3 regions of the Roseovarius sp. EC-HK134 genome follow, and region 1 is predicted to be linked to each of the others. Evidence: riboswitches for the same ligand, from Rfam matches in the RefSeq annotation. Region 1 holds a riboswitch; each other region holds the start of a gene.
The links. Region 1 has a riboswitch for thiamine pyrophosphate ahead of GC127_RS17710 (ABC transporter ATP-binding protein). Riboswitches for the same ligand answer to the same signal wherever they lie in the genome.
Positions count from the first base shown of each region.

Region 2: linked by a shared signal. The riboswitch ahead of thiD (bifunctional hydroxymethylpyrimidine kinase/phosphomethylpyrimidine kinase) and the one ahead of GC127_RS17710 (ABC transporter ATP-binding protein) in region 1 are both predicted to bind thiamine pyrophosphate.
Region 3: linked by a shared signal. The riboswitch ahead of thiC (phosphomethylpyrimidine synthase ThiC) and the one ahead of GC127_RS17710 (ABC transporter ATP-binding protein) in region 1 are both predicted to bind thiamine pyrophosphate.

Region 1 covers NZ_LR701544.1:2,852,131-2,858,811, reverse strand. The annotation lists gene bchI (magnesium chelatase ATPase subunit I) at 1-735, shown strand, start outside; gene GC127_RS17730 (magnesium chelatase subunit D) at 732-2,390, shown strand; gene bchO (alpha/beta fold hydrolase BchO) at 2,394-3,266, shown strand; gene GC127_RS17720 (GGDEF domain-containing protein) at 3,373-4,383, opposite strand; gene GC127_RS17715 (heme NO-binding domain-containing protein) at 4,380-4,982, opposite strand; TPP riboswitch at 5,110-5,209, shown strand; gene GC127_RS17710 (ABC transporter ATP-binding protein) at 5,255-5,980, shown strand; gene GC127_RS17705 (TenA family protein) at 5,993-6,649, shown strand; gene GC127_RS17700 (ABC transporter permease) at 6,646-6,681, shown strand, end outside.
Region 2 covers NZ_LR701544.1:1,098,231-1,104,911, reverse strand. The annotation lists gene GC127_RS09205 (hypothetical protein) at 1-269, shown strand, start outside; gene GC127_RS09200 (ribonuclease HII) at 342-965, shown strand; gene GC127_RS09195 (site-specific DNA-methyltransferase) at 1,062-2,174, shown strand; gene GC127_RS09190 (MmgE/PrpD family protein) at 2,258-3,622, opposite strand; TPP riboswitch at 3,752-3,854, shown strand; gene thiD (bifunctional hydroxymethylpyrimidine kinase/phosphomethylpyrimidine kinase) at 3,901-4,695, shown strand; gene GC127_RS09180 (FAD-dependent oxidoreductase) at 4,692-5,678, shown strand; gene thiS (sulfur carrier protein ThiS) at 5,662-5,859, shown strand; gene GC127_RS09170 (thiazole synthase) at 5,861-6,631, shown strand; gene GC127_RS09165 (thiamine phosphate synthase) at 6,631-6,681, shown strand, end outside.
Region 3 covers NZ_LR701544.1:2,210,839-2,217,519, forward strand. The annotation lists gene GC127_RS14635 (pre-peptidase C-terminal domain-containing protein) at 1-224, shown strand, start outside; gene GC127_RS14640 (nidogen-like domain-containing protein) at 340-3,150, shown strand; gene gap (type I glyceraldehyde-3-phosphate dehydrogenase) at 3,393-4,394, shown strand; TPP riboswitch at 4,532-4,663, shown strand; gene thiC (phosphomethylpyrimidine synthase ThiC) at 4,776-6,578, shown strand.

The DNA.
Region 1 (6,681 bases):
GTCGATCTGCCCTTGGGCGTGACCGAGGATCGGGTGACCGGCGCGCTCGATATCGAGCGGGCGCTGACCTTGGGTGAAAAGGCCTTTCAACCCGGTCTTTTGGCCCGCGCCAATCGCGGCTATCTCTATATAGACGAGGTGAACCTGCTTGAGGATCACATCGTCGACCTGCTGCTCGACGTGGCCCAATCCGGCGAAAACGTGGTGGAGCGTGAGGGTCTCTCGATCCGCCATGCGGCGCGTTTTGTGCTTGTGGGCTCTGGCAATCCCGAAGAGGGCGAGTTGCGCCCACAGCTTCTGGATCGTTTCGGCCTTTCGGTCGAGGTGCGCTCGCCCCAGAACATCGAGGAGCGCATCGAGGTCATTCGCCGCCGCGACGCCTATGAACGCGACACCGAGGCCTTCATGGTGACATGGCAGGCCGAGGATGCCTTGATCCGCGACCGGATTCTGGCGGCGCGCAGCGCGCTGCGAACCGTTCAATCCCCCGACGAGGTCTTGCGCGACTGCGCGACGCTCTGCATCGCCATCGGCGCGGATGGGCTGCGCGGCGAGCTGACCCTGCTGCGCGCCGCGCGTGCGCTTGCGGCCTATGAGGGCGATGCCGCTTTGACCCGCGCACATCTTACCCAGGTCGCGCCGCTCGCGCTCAGCCACCGGCTACGCCGCGATCCATTGGACGAGGCGGGCAGCGCCACTCGCATTGCCCGCGCCATGGTCGAGGTCTGGGGATGACGCCCAGCCCCGCATGGGCGCGCGCCCTGCGGGCGCTCACCCTTTTGGCGATTGATCCTGAGGGGCTGCGCGGGCTGACGCTGCGCGCCCGTGCCGGTCCGGTACGGCAGGCGTTCGATACGGCGCTCGGGCGTTTGCCCGGCCCCGCCCGGCGCATCCACCCCGATCTTAGCGATACGCAGCTTTTTGGCGGCGCGGATATTGCCGCCACTCTCGCCGCCGGGCACCTGATCCACAGCGCTGGACTGGCCGATAACCCGGCGCGCCTGATCCTGACCATGGCCGAACGCACACCGCCCGCCCTTGCCGCCCGGCTGGCACAACTTCTGGATCAAAGCCCGGACCATACGCTCGTTCTGTTTGACGAGGGGATCGACGCCGAGGAAACCGCCCCGCAAACCCTCTGCGAACGGCTGGCGCTGCATGTGACACTCGACGACATCCGCCATGACGCGGCCCCTGCCCTCATGCCCGCCGCCGCCGATCTGGCAGAGGCCCGCGCGCGGCTTGGCGGCGTTACCCACACGCCCGAGGATATCGCCACGCTCACCGCGCTGGCCGCCAGTTTCGGCATCGACAGCCTGCGCGCGCCTTGGCTTGCCCTGCGCGCCGCCCGCGCGCTGGCCGCATCAGAGGCCCATCCACAGGTCACGCAGGATGATCTGCGCGAGGCAGCAGAGCTCGTCTATCCCGCGCGCGCCACGCAACTGCCGCAAGATCCAGAACCAGAACAACCCGACACACCGCCCGAACCCGAAGATCAAAGCCAAAGCGAAACACCCGACATCCCCGATGACTTGCTCATCGCTGCGGTGGCAGCCCTTTTGCCCCCCGCGCTGCTGGATCAACTGGCCCAACGCGGTGCCGCGCGGCGTGCGGCAGGCTCGGGTGCCGGTGCCCGGCGCAAGGCGCATCAACGCGGTCGGCCCCTACCTGCACGGCAAGGTGCACCGGATGGGCGCGGGCGCATTGATCTCATTGCGACGCTGCGCGCCGCAGCCCCGTGGCAGCCGCTGCGCCGCCGCACCCGCCCCGATGCACCGGGCGTGATCATCCATGCCGCTGACATCCACCTCAAGCGCTATGAGGATCGCGCCGACCGATTGGTGATCTTCGCCGTTGACGCCTCTGGCTCTTCGGCGCTGGCACGGCTGGCCGAGGCCAAGGGCGCGGTTGAGCTCTTGCTGGCCGAGGCCTATTCCCGGCGCGACCAAGTGGCGCTGATCGCGTTTCGCGGCATGGGGGCCGACCTCATTCTGCCACCCACCCGCGCGCTGGTGCAGGCCAAGCGGCGTCTGGGCAGCTTGCCCGGGGGTGGCGGCACGCCGCTTGCGGCGGCTCTTGGCGCGGCGCTCACCCTTGCTCGCCAGTCCGAGGCGCATGGGCTAAGCCCAACGCTTGCCCTGCTGACGGATGCCCGCGCCAACATTACGCTCGACGGGCGCGGTGACCGCGCCGAGGCGGCCAAAGACACCAGCACGATGGCGCGGCTCTGGCGCGCGCAGGGCCTGCCCGCCATCGTGATTGACATTTCCGCCCGTCCGGGGCCAGAGCCCGCCCATCTCGCGGCGGAAATGAACGCCCGCCACCTGCCCTTGCCGCGCGCCGATGCCCGGCGAATTTCGACGGCTGTCACCTCAGCCCTCGGGGTCTAGGCGATGGACTGGCAGCGCGATCTGGCGACTTGGCCGCTCAATGCCCAGTCGCGCCGCATTCACCATCCCCCCCACCAATGGCATCTGCAGGAAATGGGCAACGGTCCTCTTGCCCTTTTGCTGCACGGGGCGGGGGCCTCGACCCATAGTTGGCGCGATCTGATGCCGCTTTTGGCCCAGAGCCACCGCGTGATTGCGCTGGATCTTCCCGGTCAGGGGTTCTCGCGCGCGGGAAACCGGCGGCGTCTGGGCCTGCCCGGCATGGCCGGGGATATCGCGGCGCTTTGCCAGTCGGAGGGGTGGCACCCCGATCTGATCCTCGGTCATTCCGCAGGCGGGGCCATCGCGCTGGAACTCGCCACGCGGCTGAGGACGCCCACAGACCAGCCGCCCGATATTGCCTGCGTCAACGCGGCCCTTGGCCCGTTCGAGGGGGTGGCGGGCTGGCTCTTTCCGGTTCTCGCCAAGGTTCTGGCGCTCAATCCGCTGACGCCCACGCTCTTTACCCTTGGCACCGACAAACTCACCCGCGCCCGCCGCCTGATCGAGAGCACCGGATCGCGCCTCACGCCCGAGGGGCTGATGCTCTATGCGCGGCTGATCGGGGACCGTGCGCATGTCGATGGCACCTTGCAAATGATGGCACAATGGGATGTGGCCCCGCTCTTGAACCGGCTGGGCACGATCCCCAATCGCTGCCTCTTGATCACCGGCACCGTCGATCTGGCGGTGCCGCCCGAAATCTCTGCCCGCGCCGCCGCCCAGATGCCGCGGGCGCGCACGCTGTCTTTGGATGGCCTTGGCCATGTGGCCCAAGAAGAGGATGCCGCGCGCGTCCTGGCCGCAATCCTTGATCCGAGCAACTGGCCCGACTGATGCGCTTCGGGTTTACGGTGAAACACCGAAACGGCGTTGCTGTTTGATTTGGCGCGATGTCCTACAGGGAAAGCCTGTCAACTTTCTCTGAAACTGCGTTAAGCGCTCAGGCGATGCCATGCGCCGGGGCCGCGCGTGGCAATGGGCTTTCGTGAAACCGCGCACAGCCCCGACCCCGCCCCTTGGCCGCATAGAGCGCCAGATCGGCATCGGCCATCATCCGCACGGGTTCGGGGCTGTCATAGGCACAGCTAAGCGTGATGCCGATACTGCCGGAAATCCGACAGTGCTGCGCGCGATAGGGAACCGGCTCTTCCAGCCGGGCAATCATCCGAGCTGCCAAATCGCCCACGGGTGCCCGCTCTGTCATGCCAAGCAGCAGGATGACGAATTCATCGCCCCCCACCCGCGCGATCAAATCATCGCTGCGCACCTCGTCGCGCAGGCGCCGCGCCACCTCTTGCAGCACATGATCGCCCGCCGCATGGCCCAATGTGTCATTCACCTGTTTGAAAAAATCGAGATCGAGATGCAGCAGCGCGAAATCCTGCTCACTCTGCATCAACCGATCCAACACATGGTCAAGGGCGCGGCGGTTCCGCAGCCCCGTCAACATATCCGTAAACGCCTGCTCTTCCGCGGCAATGCGTGCGCCCTGCAAGCGCAGGTTCAGCTTGCGCGAGGCGTCCATCGCGGCGGATTTTGCCTCGATCAAATAGAGCATCTCGGTCGTCAGATCCGTCGCCGCAAAGTCAGCGCCGGTCAGGTCAAAGTCGCGCACCGCCTCGACCACGGAAATCCCGAACGAGAGATTCACCACCGCCCCGCCCCCCGGTAATGGCAAAAGCACGCCCTTGAGCGCCGTATGGGGGGGAGCACGCAAGCGCAGCCGAAGCCGCGCCCCGGCGCAGGCCAGAAGATCCGCCATATTCCCCGCCTGATGCGGGCGGCGCAGTTCGATCAGATCCAGAAACCGCATGCCCTGCAGCGCGCGCGCACCAAAGAGCTTGGCGAAGGTTGGCCCCGCCTGCACCAGATGGCCCTCGGCGTCCAGAACCGCATGCATCGGGCAAAGCCCCGCAAGCAGCGCCAAAAGCCCCCTGTCCTGAACAGTCATGCCGCGCTTTCCCCAAGCCCCAGAGCAAAGGCCCGCCCATGCGCGAACCCCTCATCCAACAAACGCACCTCAATGATCTCATAGTCCGCGCCATCCCCCTGATGCTCGACCAGCGCAAGCGCGCCATAGTCATCCGCCATGGCGCGCAAAAGCCCGACCACCACCGGGCCAAGCCGCAGATCATGCCCCTTGGGCAGCCCCACATGCAGAGCATAAACCCCCGCCCCCCGGTCTTGTAATTCCAGCGCAGGCAGCCCCAGATCGGCGACTGCAAGGCGCGCGCGCTCTGGCAGATCATCAAGAGAATGCAGAAACTCCACATAATCCACCCCCCCAAAGCGCAACAGACGGCGCAGCGCCTCGGTCGCGGGGTGCGAGACCAGATAGGTACCGATATCCTCAAGCAGATCGTCACGCCCGCGCGCCAATCGCGCGCCAACCGCGGTCAACACCTCTTCGGTGATGCGCGCCTCGTAGACCATCATCGCTTCAAACTCGGTAAAACCCAGGTTCAATCGTTGAATCGTGCCAATCCAGACATCGCGCCCATAGGTATCCCTGACAAATCGCTCAATCGCGCGGTTGACCAGCCCGTGCATGGCACCCTCCTCTCAGATGCCTGCATCCTGACAGCCAAGGGTTAAGGCCCCCTGAACATCTAAAATCTTCACTATATTGCAGCCCCTATCGCGCCCTTGTCATCGCAGAGCGCTGCGGCTACATCTGGGGCATCCGTTGGGGTGCCCCTTGGGGCTGAGAGGTCTTGCACCAACCCATCGAACCTGATCCGGCTCGCACCGGCGGAGGGAACGGAAACCGCGCAGCGGCGCGCCATCCCCCTGCCCGCGAGCCCTGTTTGAAGAGGCCGCGCATGACCGCCCCGCCCAGTCTGACCCTTGATGGCCACGCCCGGATTGGCGCTGTCCCGGTATTTGGCCCACTGCGGCTGACCTTGTCCGCCGGGCGTATCACCTGCCTGCTCGGCCCTTCGGGCGTGGGCAAAACCACGGTGCTGCGCCTGATCGCCGGGGTGGATGAGGTGACAGAGTTTACCGGCACGATCACAGCCTCTGATGGCGGGCCACTGTCAGGGCGCATGGCGCTGATGGCACAGGGCGACATGCTGATGCCGTGGCTCGATGTGCTGGGCAATGTAACGCTTGGGGCGCGGCTGCGCGGGATGCCGCGCGACGTGGCGCGCGCGCGCGAGATGCTGGCGCGGGTCGGTCTGGCCGACCATGCAGACAAGCGGCCTCATGCGCTCTCGGGGGGGCAGAAACAGCGCGTGGCACTGGCCCGCACGTTGATGGAGGACCGCCCCATCGTTTTGCTGGACGAGCCGTTTTCGGCCCTCGATGCCCGCACCCGCGCGCAGATGCAGGATCTTTCGGCCACACATCTGGCAGGACGCACAGTCCTGATGGTCACACATGACCCGGCTGAGGCCGCGCGCATGGGCCATGCCATCCACATCCTGACCGAAACCGGGCTAGAGGATGTGACCCCGCCCGCAGCCCCGGTGCCACGCGCCGTGGATGACCCCGAAACTCTCGCGGCGCAGGGCCGTCTTTTGGCCCGCCTGCGCGCCCCCGCCTGACAGGAGAAAAAGATGCGCCCCACCGAACACCTCAAATCCCTTGTGGCCACCGATTGGCAGGCCGCCACCCGGCATCCCTTCACCGATCAGCTTGCGGCGGGCACGTTGCCCAAGGCCCGCATGCTCGCCTATCTGCAACAGGATTACCTCTTTATCGAAGATTTCGTGCGGCTTCTGGCCTCTGCCATCGCCCATGCGCCCAGCCTGCCCGATGCGATCCCGGCGGCACAGTTTCTCGGGCTGATCTCGGGGCCGGAGAATACCTATTTCCTGCGCGCAATCGCGGCGCTTGGCGGAACAACAGAGCCACCTGCAACGCCCCATCCGATCACAGCCGAATTTCAGGCACTGATGCGCGCGGCGGCAAAATCAGGCAGCTATGCGCAGATGATTGCGGTCCTCAGCGTGGCCGAATGGACCTATCTGGATTGGGCCAGCCCGCATGCGAACCGCGCCGCAGACTTGCCTTTCTGGTTCGGGGAATGGATCACCCTGCACAGCGGGCCGGGGTTCGAGGGGGTTGTGACCTATCTGCGCGGTCAGCTTGATCAGGTCTGGCCCAGCCTCACCCCCGAGGATCAAGCCGCCGCGCAATCCGCCTTTGTTACGGCAACACGTCTCGAACGCGCCTTCTTTGACGCGGCCCTTGCCGGATACCCCGCCGCATGAGCCGCCTTGTCACCATCGCAAGTTCGACAGCC
Region 2 (6,681 bases), 1.8 Mb from region 1:
GTGACCGTCGGCATGACAAAGCCTATAACGATCACCGCTATGACAACGGCCGTGGGGGCTATGGCAAAAATTATGGCAAGGCACAGCGCGTCAATTTGCCGGGGGCTTGCAGGGTCTATGCAGGCAACCGGGCGGGATACTCTGGCCGCTGCCTGAACCAGCGCTACGGCTCTTACACTGCCCTGCCGTCGGCCTGCGCCGTGCGGGTGGGCGGGCATCATCAGGTGATCTACCGGGATCACTGTCTGAACCAATACGGTTTCTACTGAAAACATCGCGCGCGCAAGGGAGGGGCACGCCCCTCCCTTTGCATTTGCGCTCGGATCATGCGACGTGGGGTCATGCTTGGCCCTGATTTCACCCATGAACGCGCCGCCCTGTCAGAGGGGTATCTCCGCATTGCCGGGGTGGATGAGGTTGGGCGCGGGCCATTGGCTGGTCCGGTGACGGCCGCCGCCGTGATCCTTGATCCGGGCAATATTCCCGAGGGGTTGAACGACTCAAAGAAACTCAGCGCGGCGCGACGTGCCATACTTTGTGAGGCTATCCATGCCTCTGCCGAGGTCAGCGTGGCCCATGCCAGCGTCGCAGAGATTGATCAGCTCAACATTCTGCGCGCCGCGCATCTGGCGATGGAGAGGGCGATTGCAGCACTCGATCCTCCGCCCGATCTTGTCCTGATTGACGGTAACCTGATCCCGCGTGGCCTGACCCTGCCCGCCCGTGCCATTGTGCGCGGCGATGCGGTCTCGGTTTCGATTGCGGCGGCCTCAATTGTGGCGAAAATCAGGCGCGATCAGATCATGTGGGATTTAGCGCAACAGTTCCCCGGCTATGGCTGGGAACGGAACGCCGGATACCCATCGAAAAGCCACAGAGAGGCGCTCCTAAATCTTGGTGTGACCCCACATCATAGACGTTCGTTCAAGCCGGTGCACAACATATTGTATCAAGAAAATAACTAACCCTCTGATTCAAAAAAGAATTTGACGGCGAATCGGGTTTGACTCATCTTGGTCTCCAACGACCAGAGCGCAGAAGCGCCGGGACAGAGGCAGAAGATGACGACAATGACCAAAGCCAAGGGCGCGCCTGCGCTCCCTCTCAATACGATTATCGCCGGGGATTGCATCGAGGTGATGAACAGCTTGCCAGAGGCAAGCGTTGATCTCATCTTTGCTGATCCGCCTTATAATCTACAGCTCAAGGGCGACCTGCATCGACCCGACAATAGCCAAGTGGATGCAGTCGATGACGCGTGGGACCAATTTGCAAGTTTCGCCGCCTACGACAAGTTCACCCAAGACTGGCTCAAGGCGGCGCGCCGCTTGCTCAAACCTCATGGGGCAATCTGGGTCATCGGCTCTTATCACAACATCTTTCGGGTCGGTGCGGCGCTGCAGGATGCGGGCTATTGGATCCTGAACGATGTGATCTGGCGCAAATCCAACCCGATGCCGAATTTTCGCGGCAAGCGCCTGACCAACGCCCACGAAACGATGATCTGGGCGTCGAAATCCGAGGGTGCGAAGTACACCTTCAATTACGAGGCGCTGAAATCGCTCAACGACGGGGTGCAGATGCGCTCGGATTGGGTGCTGCCGCTCTGCACCGGGCATGAGCGGCTCAAGGATGACAACGGCGACAAGGCGCATCCGACGCAAAAACCCGAGAGCCTGTTGCACCGCGTTCTTGTCGGATCGACCAATCCCGGCGATGTCGTACTGGACCCGTTTTTTGGCACGGGCACCACGGGTGCCGTGGCCAAGATGCTGGGCCGCGATTACATCGGGATTGAACGTGAGGCAGCCTATCGCGGTGTTGCGGAAAAGCGGCTTGCGAATATCCGTAAATTCGACCGCGACGCGCTTCAGGTTTCAACATCCAAACGGGCAGAGCCCCGTGTGCCCTTTGGTCAGTTGATCGAGCGCGGAATGTTGCGCCCCGGTGAGGTTCTGACCTCGATCAACGGCAAAGCGGCCAAGGTGCGTGCCGATGGCACGTTGGTGGCCGATGGCGTTAACGGCTCGATCCATCAGATCGGTGCGCATCTCGAAGGCGCACCCTCGTGCAACGGCTGGACCTATTGGTGCTTCAAGCGCGAGGGCAAGGTGGTGCCCATCGACGTGCTACGCCAGCAAATTCGCTCGGAAATGGAAGAGCGACCTAACTGATTACCCAGACACCGCCGGTGCCCAAGGCCTGACTTTCTCGGGCACCATTGACTTGCCCCGCCCTCATGGCGGGGCTTTTTTTGTCATCGGTCCGGTGCAGGCGTGACCAGATCAGCCATCTCGGAAAAAAGCATATCTGGCTGCAACAGTCTGTGTTTCATATCCCAAAGCGCCGCAATGCGCCCCTCCGACAGCACATGCCCGGCCATCGCACCCAGCTTGGTGCGCACGTCCGCTTCGGGCATGGGGGCCTCTGGGCCGCCACGCGCGTTGACATCGCCTGAGGTCAGTCGCCGCCCGTCCTGCAGGATCGCCGTCACATCAGACCAGCGCCCGCCGGGAAAGCGGACAGAATGGCGCGGTTCTTCACGCACCGTGATCCGCGCGTGCAGGCGGGCGACCTCCGGATCATTCAGGCCCGAACCGGTGATGTGCTCTGGCCCGATGCGCCCATGCACCAGCAGCGTGGCAAGCGCAAAACCCAGCGAATACTGCGCCTCGCTCGTCGTCTTGGGAAGGCCCGGAAAAAGCGCGGCGGATTGGGCAAATGTCGCCACTTCAAGCCGCTCAATCTCTGCGGCGCGCAGCCCTTGCTCAACCATCAGCACACGCACCCCTTCCAGCGCGCCATGCGCCCAACGGCAAATCGGATAGGGTTTGATGTAGTTGCGCAGGATGGTCCAATCCTGTCCCAAATCTTCCCAAATATGCGCCACGTCTTCTCTCTCGACCGTAATCGCGGGCGCGCCGGTAAAGCCGCGTTCTGCAAGAAACAGTGACGAAATTCCTACAAGCGCCCCCATTCCCGATCCGTCATGCAACATGGTAGGATTGGCAATTTCGCGCATCATCTGGCTGCGCGGCCCATGATATTCCGCGATCCCCATAGCCTCGCGCAACACATCCGAGGGTTGCCCACGCAGATGCGCCCCAAGGGCCGCAACACCCAGCGCATTCCAAGCGCCCGAGGTGTGATAATCGCTGACCGTGGCATGAAGCGCCACACCGGCCCGTGCCGCCACCTCATAGCCCATCGCAAGCGCAGTGAGCGCCTGCCGCCCGGTCAACTGTGGATGCTGCCCAGCATAGGCAAAGAGCGCTGGCACCAGCGCGCAGCCGATATGCCCTTTGGTCGGGTTGTAGCCGTCATGCCCATCAAGATTGTCGATCTGCGTAGCAAGCGCCCAAGCCGCCCCAGGCATGGCACAGGTTCGCCCGTCAAATAGCAAAGTTGCGCTGTGTTTGTCACTAGAAGCCGCATGAAACTCTACCGCGAAATCGCGTACGATCTGACCCACCTCCAGTGTCGCGGCCCCCGCAGCGACGCCGAGCGTATCAATCAGCAGGAGGGCAATACGCTCCAGCACCTCTTGCGGAACGTCAAGCGCGGGATCGAGCACGAATTTCGCGACGCGGTCGAACTGAGGGCGGTCTAGAACACAGGACATCTGAGCAACTTTCTGCAAGAGGGACTGCCCCAAAGTGGCGTTTTTACACGCCGGTTTGACGGCTGTTTGCGACATTTCCTGTCTCGCATTCTCCTCTTGCAGCGCGCAGAACCGGCTGTTAGCAATCAGGCATATCCGTTGGGGTGCCCGTGTTCAGGGCTGAGAGGTGCAAAGCCAACCCATCGAACCTGATCCGGGTGATGCCGGCGTAGGGAACGGACCTCAGCACGCCCGGCGCGCACTCCGTCCGTTTCCCCGCAAGATGAGAGGAACGGCAGATGATTGCCACAGCTTTGACAATCGCGGGCTCCGACAGCGGCGGCGGCGCGGGCATTCAGGCAGATCTCAAGACGTTTTCGGCACTGGGCGTCTATGGAACGAGCGTGATTACCGCCGTGACAGCCCAAAACACCTGTGCGGTGACCGATGTGCATCCCATCCCTAACGCGACTGTTGAAGCACAGATTTTAGCTGTTTTAGGCGATATCAGGGTCGATTGCATCAAGATCGGCATGCTGGGCGACGCAGGTCTCATCGAAACAGTGGCGCGGGCTCTGGCGGAATATCATGGCCCCATCGTCCTTGATCCCGTGATGGTCGCAAAATCCGGCGCGCGCCTTTTGCCGGACGCTGCGCGTGCCGCCCTCGTGGAACACCTTGTGCCACGTGCCGATCTCCTCACCCCGAACCTGCCAGAGGCGGCAGCACTTTTGGGCATGTCAGAGGCGCGCGACAGTACGGAAATGCAGGCGCAGGGCGCGCTTCTGCGGGACATGGGTACCGTGGCCGTCTTGATGAAGGGCGGGCACGCGCAAGGCGAGACTTGCACCGATTGGCTGATTGCTGACGCAACATACCGCCTCGACGCCCCCCGCATCGCCACGCGCAACACCCATGGCACTGGCTGCACACTATCATCGGCCATTGCGGCACATCTCGCAAAGGGACTAACCTTGCCAAAAGCGGTTGAAACTGCCCATGGCTGGTTGCATCGCGCCATTCTCGCCGCAGATACGCTGGAAATTGGCAAGGGCCATGGCCCGGTGCACCACTTTCACGAGGTTTGGACATGACAGGGCCTGTCACCATCCGGGGCGCGGGCATCGTTGGCCTCTGCGTGGCAACCGAACTTGTCGCGCGTGGCATTGACGTTACTTTACGCGATCCCGCACCATCACCCGGCGCGCATGCCTGCTCTTGGTGGGCGGGCGGCATGCTGGCCCCATTTTGCGAGGGCTTTTCCGCAGAAGAGCCGGTGGTGCGATTGGGTCAAGCGGCCGCCGATTGGTGGGCGGCACAGGGAGTTGAGGTAATCCGACGGGGCTCGCTCGTTGTCACCTTGCAGCGCGACCGCCGCGAACTGGACCAATTCGCCCGCCGAACCAAGGGGCATCGATTTGTAACAGGCGAAGAATTGGCCATGTTAGAGCCGCATTTGGTTGAGCGCCACGACCGCGCACTTTTCTTTCCTGATGAGGCGCATATCAATCCTCGCGCGGCACTGCACCATCTGCACAAGCGCCTGGTGGACGCAGGCGTGCGATTCGAACAAGATGCGGCAGAGCCTCATGGTTCGGTGATCGACTGTCGCGGCCTCGCCGCGCAGGACAGTTTGCCCGATCTGCGGGGGGTCAAGGGAGAGATGCTGGTGCTGCGCAGCCGTGATGTGACCCTGACAAGGCCCATTCGCCTGTTGCACCCGCGGTTTCCACTCTACATCGTGCCACGGGGCGATGGTGTATTCATGCTGGGTGCGACACAGATCGAGAGCACAGAGCGCGGCCGTGCCTCGGCTCGGTCCGTGATGGAGCTGCTGTCGGCTGCCTATGCTCTGCACCCCGCTTTCGGCGAGGCGGAGGTGCTGGAAATTGGCGCTGATGCGCGCCCTGCTTTCCCCGACAACCTTCCGCGCCTTTCCCGCAAGGGGGGCACAGTTTATGTCAACGGCCTCTTTCGCCACGGCTTCCTCTTGTCGCCTGCGGTGGCGCGTATGGCAGCAGAGATGGTCTCGGGCGATACTCAGAAACCGGAGTTTTATCATGAAGATCACGGTTAACGGCACTGTGCAGGACACCGCTGCACCATCGCTTGATGCGCTGCTGATCGAGCTGGGTTATGGCGCGGCCAAGGTGGCGACTGCAGTGAACGAAAGTTTTGTTCCTGCCGTATTGAGGCCAGAACAGAGACTGAATGACGGCGACCGGATCGAAATCGTCGCACCACGGCAAGGGGGCTGACATGCCTGTTTTCTACGAGACCGAGATCACCTCGCGGCTGATGCTAGGCACTGCGCAATATCCCTCGCCCGCGATCCTCGCCGATGCCTTCAAACGCTCTGGCGCGGGCATCGCCACCGTCTCTGTGCGGCGTGAGGCAGGGGGCGAGCGCGCGGGCCAAGCGTTTTGGGATATGATCCGCGACCTTGATGTGCGCGTGCTGCCCAATACCGCCGGCTGCCATTCGGTCCGGGAGGCTGTAACAACGGCTCAGATGGCGCGGGAACTGTTTGACACGCGCTGGATCAAGCTTGAGGTGATCGGCCACGCCGACACCCTGCAGCCAGACCCCTTTGGCCTGGTCGAAGCGGCGCGCATCCTGACCGAGGACGGATTTCAGGTGTTTCCTTATTGCACAGAAGACCTTGTGCTCTGCGAGCGCCTGGTAGAGGCGGGATGCCAGGTGTTGATGCCTTGGGGTGCCCCGATTGGTACGGGGCTTGGCCTCAATAACATCTACGGCCTTCGCTCTTTGCGTGCGCATTTCCCCGATCTGCCGCTGGTGATCGATGCAGGCCTAGGCCTGCCAAGCCAAGCGGCACATGCGATGGAACTAGGCTATGACGCAGTGCTGCTTAACACAGCCGTGGCCAAGGCAGGCGATCCGGCGTCGATGGCCGACGGGTTCGCCCGCGCATTGGAGGCAGGGCGCCTTGCCTATGAGGCCGACCCGATGGAGCCGCGCGATATGGCCGCCCCCTCGACCCCCGTGTTAGGAAGGGCCTTTACCTGATGTCTCTGCCGCGTTTCTATCCGATTTTCGATCACACGGACTGGCTTCGC
Region 3 (6,681 bases), 640 kb from region 1:
ATAGTGTTCTCGATTTCGAAGATGGCGTCGACCTTATCGTCATTCGGTTCATGGCCATGGATACACCAGAGCCACCCACTGCCCCCTCATCAGCAGCGCCCTTCGAAACGCTGGGCATCGTCGACACTGCCAGCGGCGTAGAAATTTCCTTCAACGGACAGACTGTGATCGTCCAAGACATCACCGCCGCGCAACTGACAGTGGACGATTTCACGTTCCTCTAAAGGTCTCCCCCTCCCCCCAAATTCATACATGCGAAACTCCGAATTTAAAACACTTCACAGAATCGTGATCATAGTGTTTGAATAAGGCGCATTTGGAAAACTGGGGAGTTTTACCATGGAAGGTCTTGTAATTCCGGGAACACCGGAGGCTGACGATCTTGTCGGCACCGCCGATAACGATACGATCACTGCGAATGCTGGGGATGACACGCTAACAGGTGGCGCGGGTAACGATCTGCTGGATGGGGGCGCGGGGTTCGATACGGCCGTCTTCGCGGGCAATGCCGCCGATTACAGCACCGGCGTGAATGAAAGTGCACAGCGCACTATCACCCATACCGCAACCGGCGACACCGACATTCTAGTCAATATCCAGCGCCTGCAATTCGACAACATCAGCACCGATGTGCTGCTCAACCCAGACAACACCAGCCCCGGCCTGATCCGGGGTCTGGGCGGCGATGCCGGGTTCGGCGAGGATTTTCTGGCCCGCAACGATGACGGCTCAACCGTACAGATCGACATCACCCCGATCTTCGAGAACGGGCTGAATTTCTTTGGCACCGTTTACCAAGGTCTCTGGATCAACAACAACGGCTCGGTGACCTTCACCGGACCGCGCGGCACCTTCACGCCCGACGTGATCACAGGCGTCAGCAACAATCCCAACATCACGCCGTTCTTTGCGGATGTCGACACCCGCGGCGGCGAAGTTGCCCCAACCCCGGGCGGAAACTCGCAAGGCAGCAACCTTGTGCATTGGGATTTCAACACGCTGGGCGACCAACTTATCGTCACATGGGACGATGTCGGCTACTTTAGCTCGCGCACCGACCTGCTCAACGCCTTCCAACTTATCCTCACGGATCGTGGCAATGGCGATTTCGACATTCAGTTCCGCTATGAAGAGGTGAACTGGACAACCGGTAACGCCAGCGGCGGCACCAACGGCCTTGGCGGCACGGTTGCGCGCGCGGGCTATACATCGGGCACCGGCGTCGAAGGCACGTTCTTTGAGCTGCCGCAATCCGGCAATCAGGATGAAATCCTCAGCCTGGATGTGATCCCCGGCAATACCGGACTGATCGGCATCTGGAACTTTGCCGTGCGCAACGGCGGCGTGGTCGACTCTATCGTCCCGCTTCTGCCGCCGGTCGGCGCGGGCGGTTGGGTTGCGGGTGACCCGCATCTCGCGACACTCGACGGCGTCGGCTATGATTTCCAGGCGGCGGGCGAATTCGTGCTGCTGCGTGGCACCGACAGCGATTTCGAGCTTCAGGCGCGCATGGTGCCAGTGGGCGATAACGTCAGCGTCAATCAGGCCATCGCCACCAATCTCGGCGGCACGGCAGTGATGATCGACGCCAATGACGCGACCCCGCTGCATATCGGCGGCGTGGCCACCGAGATTGAGGATTTCGGCTCTGTCGCGGTTGGCAATGACCGTATTTTCCGTGAAGGCGATACCTATATCATCGTCTATGCGGGCGCAGATAACGTGGTCGGCAATGGCGACAGCCAGGTGCGCGTGATCGTGCGTGACGGGCGGGTTGATATCGACGTGCGCCTCAACGAAGAGCTGCTGGGTCGTCTCGAAGGTCTGCTGGGCGATGGCGACGGCGACGCCAGCAATGATGTCGCGCGCGCCGATGGCACCGTGCTGGCCCGTCCCTTTGCCTTTGCCGATCTCTACGGTCAATACCGCGAGGATTGGCGCGTCGCCTCTGAGGCGGACAGCCTCTTTACCTATGACGCGGGCGAAAGCCTTGATGGGTTTTACTTGCCCGAATTCCCCGGCGAGATTGTCAGCCTCGACACGCTCGACCCGGCGGTGCGGGATGCCGCGATTGCTGCGGCGCTCGATGCGGGCCTGATCCAAGGCACGCCCAATTTCGAAAACGCCGTGCTCGACTTTGCCCTGACAGGCGATAGCTCGTTCTTCGACTCTGCCGCCGAGGTGCCTGCCTCAGTGACCGAAACCGTCACCACCGCTGATCCGGTCTCGCTCAACCTCGAAGGCACCGAAGGCAATGACACCCTGCTCGGGGCCACGCTTGACGACACGCTCAGCGGTCTGGGTGGCGATGACCGGCTCGAGGGGCGCGGCGGGAATGACCAGCTCAGCGGCAGCGAGGGCAATGACACCCTTGACGGCGGTGCTGGCGATGACCGGATTTCGTCCTCTGATGGCAATGATCTGGCCATTGGCGGGGCGGGCAACGACAATATCGGCGGCGGTCTGGGGGATGACACCCTGGACGGTGGCGATGGTGACGACATTCTGGGCGGCGGCTTTGGCGCGGATTCCGTGACCGGCGGCGCAGGCAATGACGTGGTCGCAGGCGGCGCGGGCGACGACACGCTCTCGGGCGGCGATGGCAACGACAGCATGTCGGGCAGCTTTGGCAATGACCTCATCGACGGCGGCGAGGGCGCGGATGACATCGGCGGCGGCACCGGACAGGACACCATTGATGCCGGTGCGGGCAATGACAGCGTGGGCGGCGGTGAAGGCGACGACAGCATCCTTGGCGGCGACGGTAATGATTTCCTCGCCGGCGGCGGGCGCAACGACACGATCGACGGCGGCGCGGGCAATGACACGATCAATGCAGGTGCTGGCAATGACGTGATCACTGGCGGAACCGGGGCCGATCAATTCGTCTTCAGCGCCTTCTTCGATGGCGAGGCGGATGTGATCACCGATTTCGAGGACGGTTTGGACAGTTTCTTCATCCGCCGTTTCGATCCCGATACTGGCGTTGAAAACATCAACAACGGCGGTAACGGTCTCGCGGGGTTCGTCACGGCGATGAATATCGTCGACGTCGCGGGCGGCGCGCAGATGACGGTGAATGGCAACACGATCCTCGTCGAAGGCATCACCGCCGCGCAACTCACCGTGGATGATTTCACGTTCCTCTAGTTCGGACTGGCAGATCAACGACAGGGGCGCTCTCGGGCGCCTCTATGTCTTGGCGGCAAATCTGCGCCTTCTGATCGCCCAAACCTGCCATCCTGCGTTAGCGCAATCACCGGCAAAGCCACGCCAACCCCCGCAAGGTTACCGCTAACATCCTGTATTCCAACTGGAAAACGACTTTTACCGCTTTCCGGCGTCCTCTGCCCCGTCTATACGGACGCCAATTCAGCTATCAGGAGTCGCCCATGACCATCACCGTAGGAATCAACGGTTTCGGCCGTATCGGTCGCGCCACGCTTGCCCATATCTCGGAAAGCCTGCGCAACGATATCAAGGTGGTCAAGGTGAACGCAACCGGGCCGATTGAGACCGCAGCGCATCTGATGCGCTATGACAGCGTGCATGGCCGCTTTGCCCATCCCATCACCGTCGAGGGCCAGACGATGGACCTCGGGCGCGGCCCGATCCAGATGTTCTCGACCTATGACATGAACGAGTTGGATTGGGACGGGGTTGATGTGGTGCTCGAATGCACCGGCAATTTCAATGATGGAAACAAGGCCCGCACCCATCTTGAACGCGGCGCGCGCAAGGTGCTGATCTCGGCCCCCGCCAAGAACGTGGATCGCACCGTGGTCTACGGCGTCAACCATGACGCGCTCTTGGCCTCTGAGCGGATGATCTCGAACGGCTCTTGCACCACCAATTGCCTCGCGCCGCTGGCCAAGGTGCTGAATGATACGATCGGGATCGAGAGCGGCATCATGACCACGATCCACGCCTATACCGGTGACCAGCCGACGCTGGACCGTCGCCACAATGACCTCTACCGCGCCCGCGCCGCCGCGATGTCGATGATCCCCACCTCGACCGGGGCCGCCAAAGCGCTTGGTGAGGTGCTGCCGGAACTCGCGGGCAAACTCGACGGCTCTGCCATCCGCGTGCCCACGCCCAATGTCTCGGCGGTGGACCTGACCTTTGTCGCCAAGCGCGATGTGACCAAGGCCGATGTCAACGCCGTGGTGGCCGAGGCCGCCGCTGGCGCGATGAAGGGCGTTCTGGGCTATGATCCCGAACCCAAGGTCAGCATCGACTTCAACCACACCGAGGAAAGCTCGATCTTCGCCCCTGATCAGACCAAAGTGATCGGCAACCGTCTGGTGCGGGTGCTGGCATGGTATGACAACGAATGGGGCTTTTCCTGCCGCATGGCCGATGTCGCCGTCGCCATGGGCCGGTTGCAGTAAACAAGCCCTCACATTTTGTGCAGCGCCGGGCCGCGATACGCGCGGCCCGGCGCTTTGCCATTGGAACGCGCCGATCTGCCTCTGGGCTCGCAGGCCCGAAACTTCGGGTTGCGCGGCCCTCTGTTACCGCATACGCTTTTCCTACGCAGGGGAGTCCCAACTGAGGGACTGAGAGGCGGCTGGCAACCATCTTTGCAGATATTGCAGTGTCGCGACCCTTTGAACCTGACCCAGTTGATACTGGCGTAGGAAGCTAGGGCTCGCGATCATGCCACGTTCCGGCAGATCCCATGGCCTGAACCGGGGCGTATATGCTGCCCTCCTGCCTCCCTGCCACGCTCATCTGGTCTCTTTGTAGAAACTGACTCGAGGAGCACCAAAATGAACGTCCCCACCCAGAACATCACCCCTAGCGTGACCACCGGCCCCCTGCCCGCCTCTAGAAAAATCTATGTGAACGGCCAGCACTATCCCGAAATCGCAGTGCCCATGCGCGAAATCTCGACCCATCCCACCGCAGGCGAGGCACCGCTGGCCGTCTATGATAGCTCTGGTCCCTATACCGATCCGGACCGCACCACCGATATTCGCCAAGGCTTGCCGCCGCTTCGCCGCTCGTGGATCATGGCACGCGGGACTGTGGAGGATTACGAGGGCCGCCACGTCAAGCCCGAGGATAACGGCTTTGTCACCGGCGATAGACTGGTGCCGGAGTTTCCGGTTCAGCACCGGCCACTGCGCGCCAAGCCGGGGGCGGCCCCCACCCAACTGGCCTATGCCCGCGCAGGCCTTATCACGCCCGAGATGGAATTCGTGGCCATCCGCGAAAACCAGCTGCGGGAATTGACACCCTGTCACCGCGACGGCAACGACTGGGGCGCGAATATTCCCGACTACGTGACCCCCGAATTCGTCCGGCAAGAGATTGCGGCAGGCCGCGCCATCATCCCCGCAAATATCAACCACCCGGAACTGGAGCCGATGATCATCGGCCGCAATTTTCTGGTCAAGATCAATGCCAACATGGGCACCTCCGCCGTCACCTCTTCGATGGAGGAAGAGGTCGAGAAACTGGTCTGGGCGATCCGCTGGGGCGCGGATACGGTGATGGATCTCTCGACGGGCCGCAACATCCACAACACGCGCGAATGGATCATCCGCAACAGCCCCGTGCCCATCGGCACCGTGCCGATCTATCAGGCGCTGGAAAAGGTGAATGGCATTGCCGAAGACCTGACATGGGAGGTGTTCCGCGACACGCTGATCGAACAGGCCGAACAGGGCGTGGACTATTTCACCATCCATGCGGGCGTGCGCCTGCACATGGTGCCAATGACGGTAAATCGGGTAACAGGCATCGTCAGCCGAGGCGGTTCGATCATGGCCAAGTGGTGCCTGCATCACCACCGCGAGTCCTTTCTTTATGAGCATTTCGAAGACATCTGCGACATCTGTCGCCAATATGACGTGAGCTTTTCATTGGGCGATGGGCTGCGCCCCGGTTCTATCGCCGATGCCAATGACGCCGCACAATTCGCCGAGTTGGAGACGCTGGGCGAACTCACGAAAATCGCATGGCGCAAGGATTGCCAGGTGATGATCGAGGGGCCGGGCCATGTCGCCATGCACAAGATCAAAGAGAATATGGAGAAGCAGCTTGAATGCTGCCACGAGGCCCCGTTCTACACCCTTGGGCCACTCACCACCGATATCGCGCCGGGCTATGACCATATCACCAGCGGCATCGGGGCGGCGATGATCGGTTGGTTCGGCTGTGCGATGCTGTGCTATGTCACCCCCAAGGAACATCTGGGCCTGCCCGACCGCGACGATGTGAAAACCGGCGTCATCACCTACAAAATCGCGGCCCATGCCGCCGACCTTGCCAAGGGCCTGCCGGGGGCGCAGCGGCGTGACGATGCGCTCAGCCGCGCGCGCTTTGAATTCCGCTGGGAGGATCAATTCAACCTCTCGCTCGACCCGGAAACCGCCCGCGACTTCCACGATCAGACCTTGCCCAAAGAGGCGCATAAGGTGGCGCATTTCTGCTCGATGTGCGGGCCGAAATTCTGCTCGATGAAGATCAGCCACGACATCCGCGCCGAGGCCCAGAAAGAGGGTATGGCGGCGATGGCCGAAAAGTTCCGCGAAGCCGGCGATATCTACCTGCCCCTTGACGAGTGATCAGACCTGATCGCACGCCCCCGGTGCCCGGCACCGGGGGCCGTTTTGCGCCTCCGGCCCTATGGCCAGGCCCCTCCCGGCCCTTGATCCGGCTTGCATGGCG